DNA from 2 places in the Paraburkholderia sp. OAS925 genome. Region 2 is predicted to be linked to the other one. Evidence: riboswitches for the same ligand, from Rfam matches in the RefSeq annotation. Region 2 holds a riboswitch; the other holds the start of a gene.
The links. A riboswitch is a leader RNA that binds a small molecule or an ion and turns the genes downstream of it on or off. The one in region 2 is predicted to bind cobalamin.
Positions count from the first base shown of each region.

Region 1: it holds a riboswitch for cobalamin, as region 2 does, so the genes downstream of both, cobW (cobalamin biosynthesis protein CobW) here and ABIE53_RS06040 (TonB-dependent receptor domain-containing protein) in region 2, are expected to answer to the same signal.

Region 1 is NZ_JBEUNO010000002.1:2,537,768-2,546,643, reverse strand. It holds gene ABIE53_RS30115 (DUF4136 domain-containing protein) at 1-127, shown strand, start outside; gene bluB (5,6-dimethylbenzimidazole synthase) at 142-789, opposite strand; gene ABIE53_RS30105 (cobyrinic acid a,c-diamide synthase CobB) at 773-2,071, opposite strand; gene cobO (cob(I)yrinic acid a,c-diamide adenosyltransferase) at 2,074-2,676, opposite strand; gene ABIE53_RS30095 (cobalamin biosynthesis protein) at 2,673-3,104, opposite strand; gene cobA (uroporphyrinogen-III C-methyltransferase) at 3,101-3,823, opposite strand; cobalamin riboswitch at 4,028-4,271, opposite strand; cobalamin riboswitch at 4,341-4,621, shown strand; gene cobW (cobalamin biosynthesis protein CobW) at 4,789-5,898, shown strand; gene cobN (cobaltochelatase subunit CobN) at 5,913-8,876, shown strand, end outside.
Region 2 is NZ_JBEUNO010000001.1:1,384,700-1,393,575, forward strand. It holds gene ABIE53_RS06005 (LysR family transcriptional regulator) at 1-717, shown strand, start outside; gene lgt (prolipoprotein diacylglyceryl transferase) at 827-1,726, shown strand; gene ABIE53_RS06015 (SIMPL domain-containing protein) at 1,837-2,568, opposite strand; gene ABIE53_RS06020 (EVE domain-containing protein) at 2,745-3,203, opposite strand; RNA gene ssrS (6S RNA) at 3,289-3,470, opposite strand; gene ABIE53_RS06030 (cell division protein ZapA) at 3,642-3,956, opposite strand; gene ABIE53_RS06035 (hypothetical protein) at 3,953-4,309, opposite strand; cobalamin riboswitch at 4,528-4,866, shown strand; gene ABIE53_RS06040 (TonB-dependent receptor domain-containing protein) at 4,956-6,842, shown strand; gene ABIE53_RS06045 (FecCD family ABC transporter permease) at 6,870-7,940, shown strand; gene ABIE53_RS06050 (ABC transporter ATP-binding protein) at 7,937-8,791, shown strand; partial or broken gene cobT (nicotinate-nucleotide--dimethylbenzimidazole phosphoribosyltransferase) at 8,825-8,876, shown strand, end outside.

The DNA of each region.
Region 1 (8,876 bases), on a different contig from region 2:
GTCGCTGATCAAAAGCGCGCTGGCTCAATTTCCCTTCGACGCACCGGCCGACTGGCGCGTCAAATTGCGCATGGATAAAGCGCGCGGCGTGCCGGATGTCGTGTCCGTCGAGCCGCTTGAAAAGTAACGCCGCTGCTGCGCTTAGAGGTTCTCAGGCCAGCGGTTTTCGAACACACAATCGGCGAGCGGCATGCGATCCGCCCAACGCTCGGTCTGCAGCATCGGCTCGCTATAGAACCGGTCGACGTGCCCAAGACACAGTATCGCGACCGGCCGCGCGCCTTCGGGCATATGCAGAAGCCGGCGTACCGCATCGACGTCGAAGAGCGACACCCAGCCCATGCCGAGGCCTTCCGCGCGCGCGGCGAGCCACATGTTCTGGATCGCGCACGCGACTGACGCGAGATCCATCTCCGGCAACGTGCGTCGGCCGAAAACGTGCCGCTCGCGGCCGTCCATCAGCGCCATCACGAGCAGCTCGCCGCATTCCAGCATGCCTTCCACTTTCAGCTTCATGAACTCTTCGCGGCGTTTGCCGAGCGCGTCGGCGGTGGCAAGCCGTTCGCTTTCGACGGTTGCATGCAGCGCGGCGCGCAACGCGGGATCGGTGATGCGCGCGATCCGCCACGGCTGCATGAAGCCGACGCTCGGCGCGTGATGCGCGGCGTCGAGGAGACGCTGCAACACGGCGGCATCGACGGGATCGCGCACGAAATGGCGCATGTCGCGGCGTTCGTGGATCGCGCGATAGACCGCATCGCGGTCGGCGTCGTTAAAAGGCTTGGCCATTGAAGAGAGCGGCCGCGAAAGCCGGGTTGGAGGGCCAGTAAGCGTGCATATAAGTTGCGACGATGGAGCCGGCGCGATATAGCGCCTCGCCGGGCGCATCGCCTTGAGGCCGCGTGGCCGAGCGCAGCGGCACTAACGCGGTGCTCACCTTCGAGTAGTGAAACGTGTGACCGGTCATCACGCCATGCAGGCTGTCGATCTGCTGCATGCCGAGCGCGGTGAAACGCGTTTGCATCGTCGCGTGGCCGGGCAGCAGGCCGAGCATCGGCGTGCTGACGCCTTGCGTGTCGGTGAGTCGATCGAGCAGATACAGCATGCCGCCGCATTCGGCGACGAGCGGTTTGCCGTTTGCCACATGCGCGCGGACCGCAGCGGCGCTGCGCATGTTGGCGGCGAGCGCCGCCGCGTGCAGTTCGGGGTAGCCGCCGGGCAGATACACAGCGTCCGTGCCCGCGGGCAACGGCTCGTCGGCGAGCGGCGAGAAGTATTGCACGCGCGCGCCGAGTGCTTCCAGCAGCGTGACGTTGGCCGGATAGATGAACGAGAACGCTGCGTCGCGCGCAATGGCGATCTCCTTGCCTTGCAGAAGCGGCGGCAGCGCCAGCGGCGTGGGCGCGCCGAATTCGACGGCGGGCGGCAGGTCGGCTAACGCCGTATCGGCGAGCGCATCGGCGGCGCGTTCGAGGCGCGCGTCGAGGTCGTCGATTTCGGCCGCTTGATGCAAGCCGAGGTGACGGTCGGGCAATTCGATTTCATCGCTTGCTGCGAGGTGGCCGCACCAGCGCAGCGTCGGTGGCAACGCTTCTTGCAGCATCTGCGCGTGACGCGCCGAGCCGACGCGGTTAGCGAGCACGCCATGAAACGGCACGTGCGGCCTGAAATTCGCGAGCCCGAACGCGACCGCGCCGAAGGTCTGCGCCATCGCCTTCGCAGAAATGACGGCGAGCACGGGCACCCCGAAAGCGCTCGCGAGATCGGCGCTGCTCGGTGTGCCGTCGAACAGACCCATCACGCCTTCGATCAGGATCAGATCGGCTTCGGCCGCCGCCTCGGCAAGCAGATTGCGGCACGCGTCCTGACCGACCATCCACAGATCGAGCGACAACACCGGCGCGCCGCTCGCGTGCGCCAGAATCATCGGATCGAGAAAGTCGGGCCCGGTCTTGAAGACACGCACGCGCCGCCCGAGCCGCCGATGGTAGCGCGCAAGACCCGCGGTGATCGTGGTCTTGCCCTGGCCCGACGCGGGCGCGCTGATGAAGAGCGCGGGGCAGGCGGGCACGTTCAGAACTCCACGCCGCGCTGCGCTTTCACGCCTTGCTCGCGATACGGATGCTTGACGATGCGCATTTCGGTGACGAGGTCGGCGGCTTCGATCAGCGCCTCGGGCGCATGACGGCCCGTCACGACCACATGAAGCATCTCTGGACGCGCGGCGATCACGGACAGCACTTCGTCGAGCGGCAGGTACTCGTACTTGAGCACGGTGTTCAGCTCGTCGAGGATCACCATCTGATAGTCGCCGCTTTCGATCATCCGGCGCGCTTCGTCCCAGCCCTTGCGCGCGGTCGCGATGTCGGCGTCGCGGTTCTGCGTGTTCCAGGTGTAGCCGTCGCCCATCGTGACGAAATCGCAGTTGGCGATGGCGCCGAGAAAGTCGCGCTCCGACGTATGCAGCGCGCCCTTGATGAACTGCACGACGCCAAGACGCATGCCGTGGCCGAGCACGCGCACGGCCATGCCGAACGCAGCGGTCGTCTTGCCTTTGCCGGTGCCGGTGTTGACGATCAGCAGACCCTTTTCGACGGTCGCGTTGGCCTGCTTCTTTTCGTGGCCTTCGCGCCGGCGTTCGGTCATGCGTTGATGCGATTCGGGATCGGTCTTCATGGAAGGTCCTGGTCAGTGAAGGTGGCGCTGCGCGGCAGCGCGTGTTCGGTCGATGCAATCGCCACGGTGACGTCCGCGTGGACGGTTTTGCGAGCGACGAGATAGGGCGTTTGAGCAGCAGCGTGGATCGACGCGCCAAGCAACGCACAAGGTTCGCAGACGCCGTCGACGCCGAGATGCTCGCGCGCGGCCGCCGAGGGCTCGGCGACATGCAGCGCGGCGATCTGCGCACGAGTGAAGAATTGCAGCGGCAACCCGTGGCGCGCGCAGAACGCGAGCAAGCCGGGTTCTTGCGCTTTTGTCTCGATCGAGGCGACGGCCGCGATGTCTTCGAACGCATGCGAGCCGAGCGCTGCGCGCACAGCGTTTTCGATTTCTTCCGCCGACGTCTGCAAGCGGCAACCGATGCCCACGCTAAGCGTTTTCATCGGACATCCTTCGCCAGCGACGCCACGCCGCCGATCACCACGATTGCGGGCGAGCCGAGTCCCGCGCGCGCGACGGCATCGGCGAAATCACCGAGTGTCGCGAGCGCATGCCGCTGCTCGGGGCGCGTTGCGGATTCGATCGCGGCACACGGAGTCTGTGCCGACATGCCCGCTGCCAGCAACGCGCCGACGATGTCGTTTAGCCGCCGCATGCCCATATAGATGACGAGCGTCATGCGCGTGGCGGCGAGCGCGGCCCAATCCGGCTCGCTCGTGCCCGCGCCGTGGCCGGTCACGAACACGACGCCTTGCGCATGATCGCGGTGCGTGACCGGAATGCCGATGGCCGCCGGCGCCGCAATGCCGGCCGTGATGCCGCTGACGATTTCGACATCGACGCCCGCGGCATGCAGTGCCTGTTGCTCTTCGCCGCCTCTGCCGAACACGAAGGGATCGCCGCCTTTGAGTCGCGCGACGCTGCGCCCTTCGTTCAGATGCGCGAGCATTTGTTCGACGATGCCGTGTTGCGGCGTCGACGGATGACCGCCGCGCTTGCCGACATACACGATGCACGCATCGGCGCGCGCAAATTGCAGCACGTCGGGGTTCACCAGATCGTCGACGAGTATCACGTCGGCTTGCGCGAGCGCGCGGGTTGCCTTCAGCGTCATCAGTTCGACGTCGCCGGGGCCTGCGCCGATCAGCCATGCGCGTTTCATCGCGGCATGCGCCGCGTCGGCGCACATGCAATCGCGCAGCGTCGACATACACGCAATGTGATGGAGATTGAAGTCATTCGAAACTGTGCATTCGCGCACGACAGCAAACGCGGATTGCAGACCGCTTCCCTAAGTCGTGCTTGAGCGCCTTCACATCCGTCCCTCGCGGATTCCGGCGGCCGGCGGCGTGACGTTGAGAACGCACGGCCGCCTCCGCGTCTGGCCGGTATCCGGGCTGGCGGCCTCACGCGCTTTGCCTTCCCGCCCACATTCATTCGAATGTGCTGGACAGTGGCACTGAAAACGCATGTGCGGCGCAAAAAATAATCGCGCCGCCGGTCGCTTACCGTTGCGGGGACAGCACAGGTTGAGCGCAAGCGCGCTGCCTGTTTCCCGTTTAACTGCACACGCGAGCGCATGTGCGGGCACCAGACGCGCGCATACGATAGCACACGGCAAGCCCGTCCGATAAGCGCGCCGGGCTTGCGTTTTCTTGACGGCGCAAGGCGCGCGGCCTACACTCGCACGCACTTCTGGTGCTCGTGTGCGCGCTCGTGCGCATGCAGTTAAACGGGAAACAGGGCGCCCGCCTCGCATGGATCGGGTCAACCTGTGCTGCCCCCGCAACGGTAAGCGAAAAGCGACGTCATGGCGGTTTGCATGGCGCCGCGGAGCCGGCTTCGATGTCCACGCGCAAGGCCGCGTCGGCATATCACCACTGGGCGAGAAATCACTCGTCCGGGAAGGGGAAGCGGCGCTTTCGCCAGCCCGGATACCGGCCGGAACACGAAGGGCGAACGCCGCGGGGAAGCGGCGCTGCGCTCATGACCTCATACCCGTATTCTGCGTTTCCCTGGTGTAGCGGCAAGGCCGTCGTGCGTTCCCGCGTTTTGCGATGCGACGTCATGCGCGAAAGCGTGTGATTCGGCCGGCCAGCAGATGCAACTCTCACGGATGGACTCACCATGCAAGTTCAGATGCGCAAGATTCCCGTCACCATCGTCACGGGCTTTCTCGGCAGCGGCAAGACCACGTTGCTGCGGCACATTCTTCGGAATGCGGGCGGCAAGCGCATTGCGGTGATCGTCAACGAGTTCGGCGAGCTCGGCATAGACGGCGAAATCCTCAAAGGTTGCGGCATTGGTTGCGATGAAAACGGCGTCGAGACCGAAGGCCAATTGTATGAACTGGCGAACGGTTGCCTGTGCTGCACGGTCCAGGAAGAGTTCTTTCCGGTGATGGAAAAGCTCGTCGAGCGCCGCGAGCAGATCGACCATGTGCTGATCGAAACGTCGGGGCTCGCGTTGCCGAAGCCGCTCGTGCAGGCGTTCAACTGGCCGCAGATCAAGAACAGTTTCACGGTGGATGCGGTGATTACCCTCGTCGATGGACCCGCTGCGGCAAGCGGCCAATTCGCCGAAAACCCGCTTGCCGTCGACGCGCAACGCAAGGCCGATCCGAATCTCGACCATGAGTCGCCGCTGCACGAATTGTTCGAGGATCAGTTGTCGGCTGCGGATCTGGTGATTCTGAACAAGACCGATCTGCTCGACGAAGCAGGCCAGAACGCGGTCGAAGCCGTGATTCGCGCCGAAATTCCGCCGCAGGTGAAGATCGTGCGCGCGCATAAAGGCGAGCTCGATCTGCATGCGTTGTTCGGGCTTGAAGCGGCGTCGGAGGAAACGATTCACTTGCGCCACGATCACCACGGTTCGGCCGACGACGCCAATCATCATCACGATGAGTTCGATTCGGTGGTCGTGAATGCAAAGGCACAGTCGCGTGAAGCGGTGATCGCCGCGCTGCAAGGACTCGTGGAAAACAACACGATTTATCGCGTGAAGGGTTTCGCGGCGTTGCCGGGCGCGCCGATGCGGCTCGTCGTTCAAGGCGTGGGCCGGCGCTTCGATAGTTATTTCGATCGACGCTGGCAGCAAGGTGAACTGGAAGAACTAGGCGAAGGCGCCGAAAGCCGCTTCGTGCTGATCGGTGAAGACCTCGACCAGGCTGCGCTGCAACGCGCGTTCGACGCCGCGCTCGGCGTCGCAGCCGCTGTCGCCGCGCAACAGACGTAAGCAGGTATAGACACATGCATCTGCTGCGCACCACGCCGGGCGGTTTCGTCGACGATACGCAAGGCGTGATCCGCATTGATCAGCGGCCCGCGGACATCGTCATTCTGAGTTCCGCGGATACGACGCTGTCGTTGCTCGCGAGCGTGTTTCCCCGTCTCGGCGACGGCTTTCCGAGCGTGCGCCTCGCGAATGTCACGTATCTGCGGCAGCCTGCCTCCGTGGACTTTTACGTCGAAGACGTGTTGCAACATGCGCGCGTCGTCGTGGTCGATCATCTTGGCGGCGAGGCGTACTGGCCATACGGCATCGAGCAGGTGGTCGCGCTTGCGGAGCGCAAACAGCAGACGCTCGCGATGTTTTCCGGCGATCTCCAGGAAGATCCGAACCTGCTCGCACGTAGTACCGCCGATGCGGATCTATGCCATCAACTGTGGCGCTATCTGCGCGAAGGCGGGCCGCAAAACGCCGAGGCGTTCCTGCGCTGCATCGCGCATCGCGCTTTAGGATGGGGACGCGAACCGGCGCCGCCGCGCGCGTTGCCTGCCGCGTCGCTCTACCATCCCGCATGCGATACGCCGACTATCGCCGACTGGCAGGCGCGCTGGCGGCATGCCGCGCCCGTTGCCGCGATTCTGTTCTACAAGGCGCATCTTCAGGCGGCCAATACCGCGGTGTTCGATGCGCTGATCGACGCGCTCGAATCAGAAGGCATGAACCCGCTGCCGATCGCGATCACGTCGCTAAAAGATGCGATGAGCCGCGAAGTCGTGCAGTCGTTGTGCGCGCAACATGACGCCGCACTCGTGCTCAACACCACTGCGTTCGCCGCGTCTGCGATCGACGATCCAGAGCCGCTCGCGCTCGCAGGCGATGCGCCGGTGCTGCAAGTGATCCTGAGCGGCGGCAATCGCGACGACTGGGTGAAGGACAACCAGGGTCTCAATTCGCGCGACATCGCGATGCATATCGCGCTGCCGGAAGTGGACGGCCGCATCATCACGCGCGCGATCAGTTTCAAGGGACTCGCCTATCGTTGTCCGCATACGGAAGTCGACGTGGTCCGCTATCAGCCGGATCTCGAGCGCGTGCGTTTTCTCGCTGAACTGAGCCGCCGCTGGTGCCGGCTGCGTTCGCTCGACAACGCCGAGAAGAAGCTCGCGCTGATTCTCGCGAACTATCCGATGAGCGAGGGACGCATCGGCAATGGCGTCGGGCTCGACACGCCGGCGTCGGTGGTCGGCATTCTGTCGATGCTGCGCGACGAAGGTTATCGCGTGGCCGACGTGCCAGAAAACGGCGACGCGCTGCTGAAGAAGCTGACCGAAGGCGTGACGAACGATCCCGTCGTGCGCGATCTGCGGCCCGCTTTGCAAAGCTTTGCGCTTGGCGACTACCTCGCGCATTTCAATGCGCTGCCTGCTCAGACGCGCGATGCGCTGAACGCGCGTTGGGGCTCGCCGGACCAGGACCCGACCGTGCGGCGCGGCCGTTTCATGATTTCGGGCTGGCGCTGCGGTCATGTGTTCGTCGGCATTCAGCCGTCGCGTTCACGTGACCAGGGCGATTACGCGAGCTATCACGACGCCGAGCTGGTGCCGCCGCATGCGTACCTGGCGTTCTATTTCTGGCTGCGTCATCAGTTCGGCATCGACGCAATCGTGCATGTCGGCAAGCATGGCAACCTGGAATGGCTGCCGGGCAAGAGCGTCGCATTGAGCGATACCTGTTGGCCCGATCTGATTCTCGGGCCGATGCCGCATCTGTATCCGTTCATCGTCAACGATCCAGGCGAGGGCAGCCAGGCGAAACGCCGTGCGCAGGCGGTGATCGTCGATCACCTGATGCCGCCGCTCACGCGCGCGGAAAGCTATGGGCCGCTGCAGGATCTCGAGCGCCAGGTCGATGAATACTATGAAGCATTGATGGTCGATCCGCGCCGCTCGAAGCTGTTGCGGCGCACGATTCTCGCGACCATCGTAGAACATAGGCTGCATGAAGAGCTGAGCCTGTCGGAGCCGAACGGCGAGGACGATGAAGATGTGCTGTTGACGCGCGTCGATGCGTGGCTCTGCGAATTGAAAGAGGCGCAGATTCGCGACGGGTTGCACACGTTCGGTCAATCGCCGCACGGCGTGCAACGGCGCGATACGTTGCTCGCGCTGGGGCGCTTTCCCGTCGGCGATGGGCAAGGCGGCAACGCAGGTTTGATCGATGCGTTGGCGCGCGATCTGAACATCGATCGGTTCTTCGATCCGTTGTCCGTCGATTGGTCCGCCGCATGGACGGGTCCGCGCCCCGATGTTCTGCAACGCGTGAGCGACGCGCCGTGGCGGCATTGCGGCGATACGCGCGAGCGTCTGGAACTGCTCGCAGCCGACATGCTTCGAGCAATGTGCGAGGAGCAAGGCGACGCTTCAAACTCGTTTGCCGAAGTCAGCCTGCCGCAAGCATCACGCGTACTCGAACGTTTGCGCGACGACGTGCTGCCGCGGCTCGACGCATGCGGCCCCCAGGAGATGCTGCATCTGAAGCGCGGTCTCGAAGGGCGTTTCGTGCCGCCGGGGCCGAGCGGTTCGCCATCGCGTGGGCGGCCCGATGTGCTTCCCACAGGGCGCAACTTTTATTCGGTCGACACGCGCGCGGTTCCCACGCAAGCCGCCTGGTCGCTCGGGCTCAAGTCGGCTCAGCAATTGATCGAGCGGCATCTGCAGGAACACGGCGATTATCCGCGCGCGATCGGTCTTTCCGTATGGGGCACCGCGACCATGCGTACCGGCGGCGACGACGTCGCGCAGGCGCTTGCGCTGCTCGGCGTGCGGCCGAAGTGGGCGCCGGGCAGCCATCGCGTGACCGACTTCGAGATCATGCCGATCGAAGCGTTCGACCGTCCGCGTATCGACGTCACGTTGCGCGTATCCGGGTTTTTCCGCGACGCTTTCGCCAACGTGATGCACCTGTTCGATGCGGCGGTGCAGGCC
Region 2 (8,876 bases):
CTGGCGTTCGTATCGACGGCGGATTACGGTTTGCTGCCGCGGCTCTTGCGCGAGTTCGGCGCGCGTTATCCGCGCGTGCGGCTCGAACTGACCGAAGCCACGAGCGACGTGCAGGTGGATGAACTCGTGGCCGGCCGCATCGACGCCGGCCTCGTGATCGCGCCGCTGCCGTCGCGTCATGCGATGCAGCTTTCGTGGCTGCCGATCGAGCGCGAGCCGCTTGTCATCGCGATGTCGACGGAGATGGCGGCGCGGGTCGCGCATGGTGGGGCGCATGGGGCGCATGCCGCGGCGGCCACGGACAGCGCCGGCGAGCCGCACGCCGAATGGCTCGACGCGCCGGTCAGTCTGCGCGAGGTCGCCGACGCGCCGCTCGTCATCTTCCCAAGACGTTTGGCGCCGGGCTTTTATGACATCATTATGGATTGCTACGGCGTCGCGGGGCTCGCGCCGCGCATCGGCCAGGAGGCGATACAGATGCAGACCATCGTGAGCCTCGTGTCGGCCGGCATGGGTGTCGCACTGGTGCCGCAATCGCTGCGTAACCTGCGCCGCACCGGCGTCGTGTACCGGCCGTTGCGCGAGTCCGTGCCCGCCATCGAGACAGGCCTCGTCTGGCGCAGCGCCGAGGTGAGTCCGGTGCTCGCGGGCTTTATCGACATCGCGCGGGCGCATGCCGCCGCTGCTGACACGCAGCCGGCCACGTCACGCATCTAGCGCCACGGCGGCGAACGCATTGCGCGCAAAGCCGTCCAATGCGGGCGGCGTGAGCCGTCCGTCATCCCTACCAACCCGCTTCTGAACCCGAACTGCCCATAACAACACGATGCTCATTCACCCGAACTTCGACCCCGTCGCCATTCACCTGGGGCCGCTCGCCGTGCGCTGGTATGGACTGATGTACCTCGTCGCGTTCATCGCGGCGATCGTCGTCGGCCGGCTGCGGCTGCGCTTGCCGTACGTCGCCGCGCAAGGCTGGACGCCGAAAGACATCGACGACATGCTGTTTTACGGCGTGCTCGGCACGATTCTCGGCGGCCGGCTCGGCTACGTGCTGTTCTACAAGGCGAGCTTTTACCTCGCGCATCCGCTCGACATCTTCAAGGTGTGGGAAGGCGGCATGTCGTTTCACGGCGGCTTTCTCGGCGTGACGTTCGCGATGGTGCTGTTCGCGTATCAGCGCAAACGCTCGTGGCTGCAGGTCACCGACTTCGTCGCGCCGATGGTGCCGACCGGGCTCGCCGCGGGGCGGCTCGGCAACTTCATCAACGGCGAGTTGTGGGGGCGCGTGACCGACCCGTCCGCGCCGTGGGCGATGCTCTTTCCCGGCGCCGCGCCCGACGACGCCGCGTGGCTCGCCGCGCATCCGCAACTCGCCGCGCAATGGCATCTGAACGAAGTGTTCGCGCAATATCACATGCTGCCGCGTCATCCGTCGGAGCTGTACGAGATCGCGCTCGAAGGCATCGCGCTGTTCTTCGTCATGTTCTTCTTCTCGCGCAAGCCGAAGCCGATGGGCGCGATTTCCGCCGTGTTCCTGATCGGCTATGGCCTCGCGCGCTTCACGGTGGAATTCGCACGCGAGCCCGACGACTTCCTCGGTCTTCTCGCGATGGGTCTCTCGATGGGCCAATGGCTTTCGCTGCCGATGATTCTCGCGGGCATCGCGATGCTGGTATGGTCGTATCGGCGCGGCCGCAGCGAAGCGGCTCACGCGTTGCCGTAACGCGCGGCGCGCGTTTTTTTCGGCGCGCGATGGACAGCAAAACGCCACGGGATGCAATGCATGCCCGTGGCGTTTTTGTTTGGCCGAATATCCAGCGAAGTGCCAGCGTATTACTTCATCTGCACCGAGCCTGACACATTCACCGTCACCGTCGACGTGCCGCCTTCTATCGGCACCGGCGCAGCCATTTTCGCGTCCGCGCCCATCGCGCGCGCGCTCATCATCATGACCGGCCGCGGCATCGAGCCGTTGTGCCCGACGTTGACCTCGCGGATCGAATAGCCGCTGTAGCCGAACGCCTGCGCGGACGATGCCGCCTGCTCGCGGAACGACTTGATCGCCTCGCCGGTGAGCTTCTGTTCGGCCACGCGCTGCGCCGCGGGCGACAGCGAGAACTGCACGTTGCCGACCTGCATGATGGAAGCCATTTGCCCCGCGAGCTTCGACGCCGCGGTGAAGTCGTGCGACTCGAGCACGATCTCCGTGCGGCCGCGCCATGCGGAGATGCGCCCGTCACGATCGGTCGACGGATAAATCGAGAACGAACCGGTGCGCGCGGTCACGCCGCTCACACCCTTTGCTTTTTGCAACGCGGAATCGGCACGCTGATTCAGCGTTGACGTGAGCGCCGACGGATCGCTCGCTTCCTGCTCGTAAAAGAGCGTGATGTCGACCACGTCTTGCGGTACGTCCGCGCTCGCTTGTGCATTCAGCGACAGCACGCCGGCCGGTTGATAGGGCACGACGCTCTGCGCGCGCGCAACGGCGGGCGTGAGCGCGAGTGCAGCGGGCGCCGCGCAGACCAGCGCGAAAGCGAGTGCACGTGCGGTGTGTTTCGTCATTATTGGACTCCATGCTTGAACAGGGTTGCGCGCGACGAGGCGAGCGCGACGCAACGGCACGACGCTTGCCGAAGCCGTTTGCGAGTCCGTTAGGCGCTCGTAACCTGAGCTTGGTTCCCTAATTTAACTTTGCTTCAACGTTGCTGCAGCGTTGCGGCAACGTGGGCCGCGCGACGTCAAACGAGCCGCGTCGTGATGAAGCGCCACTCCGCTTCGGTCACTGGCGTGATCGACAGACGGTTGCCTCTCGCGAGCACGCGCATGTCCTTCAGTTCTTCATGCTCGCGCAAGGCCGCGAGCGGAATCAACGGAATCTTCTTCTTGAACACGACGTCGACGAGCAGCCAGCGCGGCGTTTCCTGCGACGACTTCGGGTCGTAATACGGGCTCTTGCTATCGAACTGCGTGGGGTCCGGATAGGCCGTGGACGCAACTTCAGCAAGCCCCGCGATGCCCGGCTCGGGGCAGCTCGAGTGATAGAACAGCACGCCGTCGCCGATCTGCATGCCATCGCGCATGAAGTTGCGAGCCTGATAGTTGCGCACGCCCGTCCACGGCAGCGTGCGGTGCGCGGCGTTGGCGAGATGGTCGATGCTTGCTTCGTCCGGTTCGGACTTCATTAGCCAGTAGCGCATGAATCGAATTGAACGTTAGGGGTTTGAAGAAGCACGGCGCCCAAACAAAAACGGCACCGGACGCAAGTCCGATGCCGTTCCAAATAAGGTCCCCGCCTTAGCCGCTAGGCCGGCATCCTGAACCGGGGGTTCAGAATTGGTCGCAGTTAGCAGCACTTCGGGTACATCAGACAGAGTGACGCGCACGCCCGTGCTACAAATTTCCGCAACCGTGCACATGGCATTGGTTCAAGGAATATATGACCTTGGCGAACCAGGCAGGGAAGCTAAACCGATGAAGCAAAACCGATGACACTGAAACGATTGACTCAAACGTTGGGGACCTGTTCGCCTCGCGCAGTTCGTGCATGCTTCACGAACCTTGCCTGCTTACTTTCCGTTTGAATCCGCAGCCGGTATCAGCACCGGCCGCACTGCTCTCAACATGCTACTTGCAACTTACTGCACGCTGTACTGCTCGATGACAGTACCCAGTTGCTCGTTCATTTGATGCATTGTACGCCGGATTTCTTCAGCGGGAAATGCTTCTCCGTGACGCACGCTTGTTTGCAGCTTAAGCAGTTCGGATGCCAGCGACAGCGCAGCCATGACTGCAATGCGATCCGTGCCGCGCACGTTGCTGTTATTGCGGATCTTCGACATTTCGGCGTCGACTCGCGCGACTGCTTCAAGCAGCGCGCCTTCCGTTTCCGGCGAGCAGGCGAGGCGATAGGGCACGCCGAGAATCGATACTTCGATCTGCTTGGTCGTCATGCATTTTCTCCGTGGCGAGTGGCGTCGCTCTCTGTTTCGACCTCGTGCGGAGCGGGCTCGAGCAGATCGAGCTGGTTGTCCGGCTCGTTGTGCGCACGCGCACGCGGCAATTTTTCGAGGATCGCGTTCAGACGCACCTGCGCGTCGTCGATCTTGGCCGACAGCGCGTCGCGCTCCGCTTGCAGTGCGTCGCGTTCCTCGCGCAGCAGCGCAAGTTCCGTGCGCGTAGCTTCGGCTTCGGCGCGCGACTGCGCGAGTTGCTCTTCGAGCGCGAGGCGCGCTTCATTGTGGCGCTGGCTGATCGCGATCAGCTTGCCGATATTCTGTGAAAGTGTTTCGAGTTCGGTGAGCATGTGCTGCGTCCTCTAAAGACATCGCATTTTAGCGCGGAATGTCGCACGTTCCGACATTTGTCTCGTTTCGAGACGTAACAACCCCGCTTTTTGCAGCCTTTTTTCGACTGAAGAAGAGAAACTACGCGCGTGCCGGAGATCGCGTCGGACAATAGCTCGACCCTGTCCGAATGAATCGCTCTCGCGGCCCGCGTTCTTGACTGACTCAGAGGGCGCTCATACACTGGCCGCACTCTGGTGCCCGCGCGCATTTCATTGTGCGCGCAGTTAAACGGGAAGCAGGCCGCGCCGTTCTACCCGAACGCGCCAACCTGCGCTGCCCCCGCAACGGTAAGCGACCGCATTTCGCGTGCATTGCAGTTCGTCGCATTCGCTGCAGTTCATCGCAGTTCAGTGCTGCGGTACGAATCGTATTTCGAACAGCAGTTCGCGCTTTTGCAGTTCGATCCCCATCGCGTGTTCCGGTTCAACTCGCGAGTGTGCCACTGCGCGTCACGCGTGGGAAGGCGGGATCGAAAGTCGTTAGCCCGGATACCGGCCAGAGGGAGGGGCGCGCGGCGCGAATTGTCAAAAGCGCACGCGCCTCGTTACGCGACGGCCTGCGGGGAAGCGGGCCGCGCACGCCATCCACGGGAAATCTCACTTCATGCTGTCCCCCATCGCCCGCGCGGTGCTGCTCGCTTTTGCCGGGCTGCCCCATCTCGCGCATGCGCAGGCCGCCGCGCCTGCAAACGCCGACGCTTCGTCCACCGCTTCGTCCACTGCATCGTCCACTGTTTTATCGCCCGTCGTGGTGACCGCCGAGCGCGGACCGCAAGCGCTTGCCGATACGATCCCGCAGACGTCGCTATTCGATCAGCAGGACCTGGCCGACACCACCGCAACGGATCTGCCCGGCCTGCTGCAACTCGCGCCCGGCGCGCAAATCTCGCGTACAGGCGGGCCCGGTTCGACGGCGAGCCTTTATTTGCGCGGCGCGTCGTCGACGCAATCGCTGATTCTCATCGACGGCGTGCGCGTCGATTCCGTGAGTCTCGGCACCGCGCAAATCGCGCAGATTCCGCTCGATCAGATCGATCACGTCGAGGTCGTGAACGGCAACGTGTCCGCGTTATACGGCTCGGGCGCGATCGGCGGCGTGGTACAGGTGTTCACGAAAGACGGCGGCGCGCATCCGCCGCGTTTCAATTTCTCTGTGGGCTACGGCAGCTATCACACGCAGACGCAGCAGGTGGGCGCGAACGGCGCATTGGATAAAGACGGCCGCACGACCTTCAGCATTTCGCTCGCGCGCTCGAAAGACGACGGCTTTTCAGCGCTGAATCCAAGCGAGGCGCCCAACGCGAATCCGAACGCGAACGGCTATCTGAACGAGAGCATTTCGGCGTCGCTGCGCCACAAGTTCAACGACCAATGGGACGCGGGCGTCCGCTATCTGCAGTCGAACGGCAACAACAGCTACGACAACGCGTACGGCGCGCCGACCGATCTGAACAACCTCTACACGAAAGTGCGGCAGGTGTCCGCGTTCGCCAACGGCAAGCTGACCGACTGGTGGACCACGCACTTCATCGTGTCCGAAGGCGACGACCGCAGCGTATCGAAGACCAACGGCCTCTACAACGGACGCTTCGATACCGACAACCGGCAATACACGTGGCAGAACGATTTCGCGCTGGCCGCGCAGCAAAAACTGCGCGTGGGCTACGAGCATCTCGATCAGAGCCTCGACTCCGATACGTTCGCCGCGCCCACGCGGCATGTCGATTCCGTCTTCGCGGGCTACACGGCGCGCTTCGGACGCAACCAAATCCAGGCCAACGTGCGGCGCGACCAGTACTCCGATTTCGGCGGAGCGAACAGTTACTATCTCGGCTATGGGTTCGACATCACGCCGCATTGGAAGCTGAGCGCAAGCTATTCGGATTCGTTTCGCGCGCCGAGCTTCGACGATCTGTACTATCCGCTAAGCGGCAATCCGTCGATTCAGCCCGAGCGCAGCCATTCGCTCGAAGCGGCGCTGCAGTACGCGTCGAATGCGTTGGGCGTGATGCGTTTGAGTGCTTTCCAGACGCGTTATTCGAATCTGATCGACTATCAGCAGGTCACGCCGGGCATCTATCTGGCGGAGAACGTGGGGCATGCAAAAGTGCAGGGGCTCGAGGGATCGTGGAGCGGACATGTGGGCAAGACCGATGTGCGCGCATCGGTCACGCTGCAAAATCCCGTCGATCTCGACAACGACGTGGACCTCGTGCGGCGCGCGCGGCGCTTCGCGTCCTTGACGGTGAACCGCAGCATCGCGGGGTGGCGCGTGGGCGGCGAGTGGATCGTGAGCGGCCCGCGCGAGGACAGCAGCGGCAAGCTCGGCGGCTACGGCATCGTGAATCTGTCCGCGCGCTACAACATCACGAAAGCCTGGTACGTGGCCGCGCAAATCCAGAATCTGTTGAACAAGGACTATGAAACGGCCTACTCGTATAACTCGCCGGGGCGCGGTGCGTATGTCACGCTCGGCTGGCAGCAGCAGTGATGCGCGCGCCATGTTGAGAGCGCGCCGATGAGCCGTCATCCAGGTTCCCTGCCCGCCGCATTGCACGCGATGACCGCGAAGCGCGCCGCCGCGATCTGGCTCGTGCTCGCGCTCGCCGCGCTGGTCGTGCTGATGGCGTCGCTCGCGTTGGGCAGCGTCTCGCTCGCGCCCGCGCGCTTGATCGAGGCGCTGTCGCCGCTGCATGCGTCGGCGTCCGCGTCCGGCTCTGCCAGCGCCTCCGACGATCTCGCCGGCGAAATCGTGCGCACGCTGCGCTTGCCGCGCGCATTGGCCGGTTTCGCGTGCGGCGCATTGCTCGCAATGGCCGGTGCGCTCTTGCAAGTGCTGTTGCGCAATCCGCTCGCGGAGCCCTACGTGTTGGGCGTATCGGGCGGGGCCGCGAGCTTCGCGCTGATCGCGATGATCGCCGGCAGCGCGTGGTGGCTCGTCGATGCGTCCGCGTTCGCAGGCGCATTCGTGTCGATTCTGCTCGTGCTCGGTCTCGCGCGCCGCGAGTTGTGGCGCGGCGAGCCGCAGGACACGTCGCCGCGTTTGCTGTTGACCGGCGCGGTCATCGCGGCGGGTTGGGGCGCGTTGATCACGTTGCTGCTGAACCTCGCGCCCGACAATCGTCTGCGCGGCATGCTGTTCTGGCTCACCGGCGACCTCAACGGCAATGCGATGCCGTGGACGGCGCTTGCGGCGCTCGTGGTCGTTGTAGTTGTCATCGTGCCGGTTGCGCCGCGTCTGAACGTGCTTTTGCGAGGCGACGCCGTCGCAGAAGCGCTCGGCGTGGCGGTGATGCCGCTGCGCTTGCGCGTCTATCTCGCGGCCTCGCTCGCGGCGGCCGCAGCGGTGACGACGGCGGGCACCATCGGCTTCGTCGGGCTCGTCGTGCCGCATGTGCTGCGGCTCGCGTTCGGCAACGACCAGCGCATGCTGCTGCCCGCCGCGGCGCTCGGCGGCGGCGTCGCGGTGATGGGCGCGGACCTGATCGCACGCCTCGTGATCGCGCCGGCGCAATTGCCGGTCGGCGTGATTACGTCGATCATCGGCGTGCCGGTGTTTCTGTGGATGCTGCTGCGCGCCCGCCGATGATGCACGCCTCCCATCACACCTCCAACCAGGCTCAGCCCGCGCTCAGCGCGCAACGCGTGACGTTGCGTGCGGGCGCACGCACCTTGCTCGACGCCTTCACGCATACGTTCTATCCCGGCGAGATCTGGTGCGTGGCTGGACCGAACGGCGCGGGCAAGACGACGCTTCTATCGACGTTAGCCGGCTTGAAGCAACCGTCGGCGGGACAGGTCGAACTCGACGGCGTGCCGCTTGCGCACTGGCAGGGTCAACAGCTTGCGCAACGTCGCGCGTTGATGCCGCAAAGCGCGCCCGACGCTTTCAGCGCAAGCGTGCTCGACATCGTCATGCTCAACCGCTTTCCGCATCTGACCGGCTGGGGCTGGGAGCGCGAGGCCGATCGCGAGGCGGCGCACGCCGCGCTCGATGTGCTCGGCCTCACCGAATTCGCCGCGCGCGACGTGCTGTCGCTCTCAGGCGGCGAACGTCAGCGTGTCTCGCTCGCCGGGGTGCTGTGCCAGCAAGCGCCGCTGTTGCTGCTCGATGAACCGCTGTCGCATCTGGACTTGCATCATCAGATAGAGTGCCTGGAAGCGCTAAGCGAATGGACACGCGAGCCGGGACGCACGGTTCTGTTTTCCTGTCACGACCTGAATCTCGCGCGCCGGTTTGCGACGCACGCGCTGCTTCTGGACGGCGCGGGCGCTGCCTATGCGGGTCCCGCCCACGATGTACTGACGCCCGCGTTGACGAGCCGCGTATTCGGCTATCCGCTGATACTGATCCGCGATGGCGAGCACGAAGCACTGATTCCCGCGCCGCGTTCACGTCATGAATCGTCTTCGGTTCATGACACATCGGCAAGCCGGTAGCCAGACCACAACATCATCTATCTTCACGAACTCATGACTTCCACGCCAGGCTTGTCCGCATTGTCCGAAGTTGAACCGCTCGATG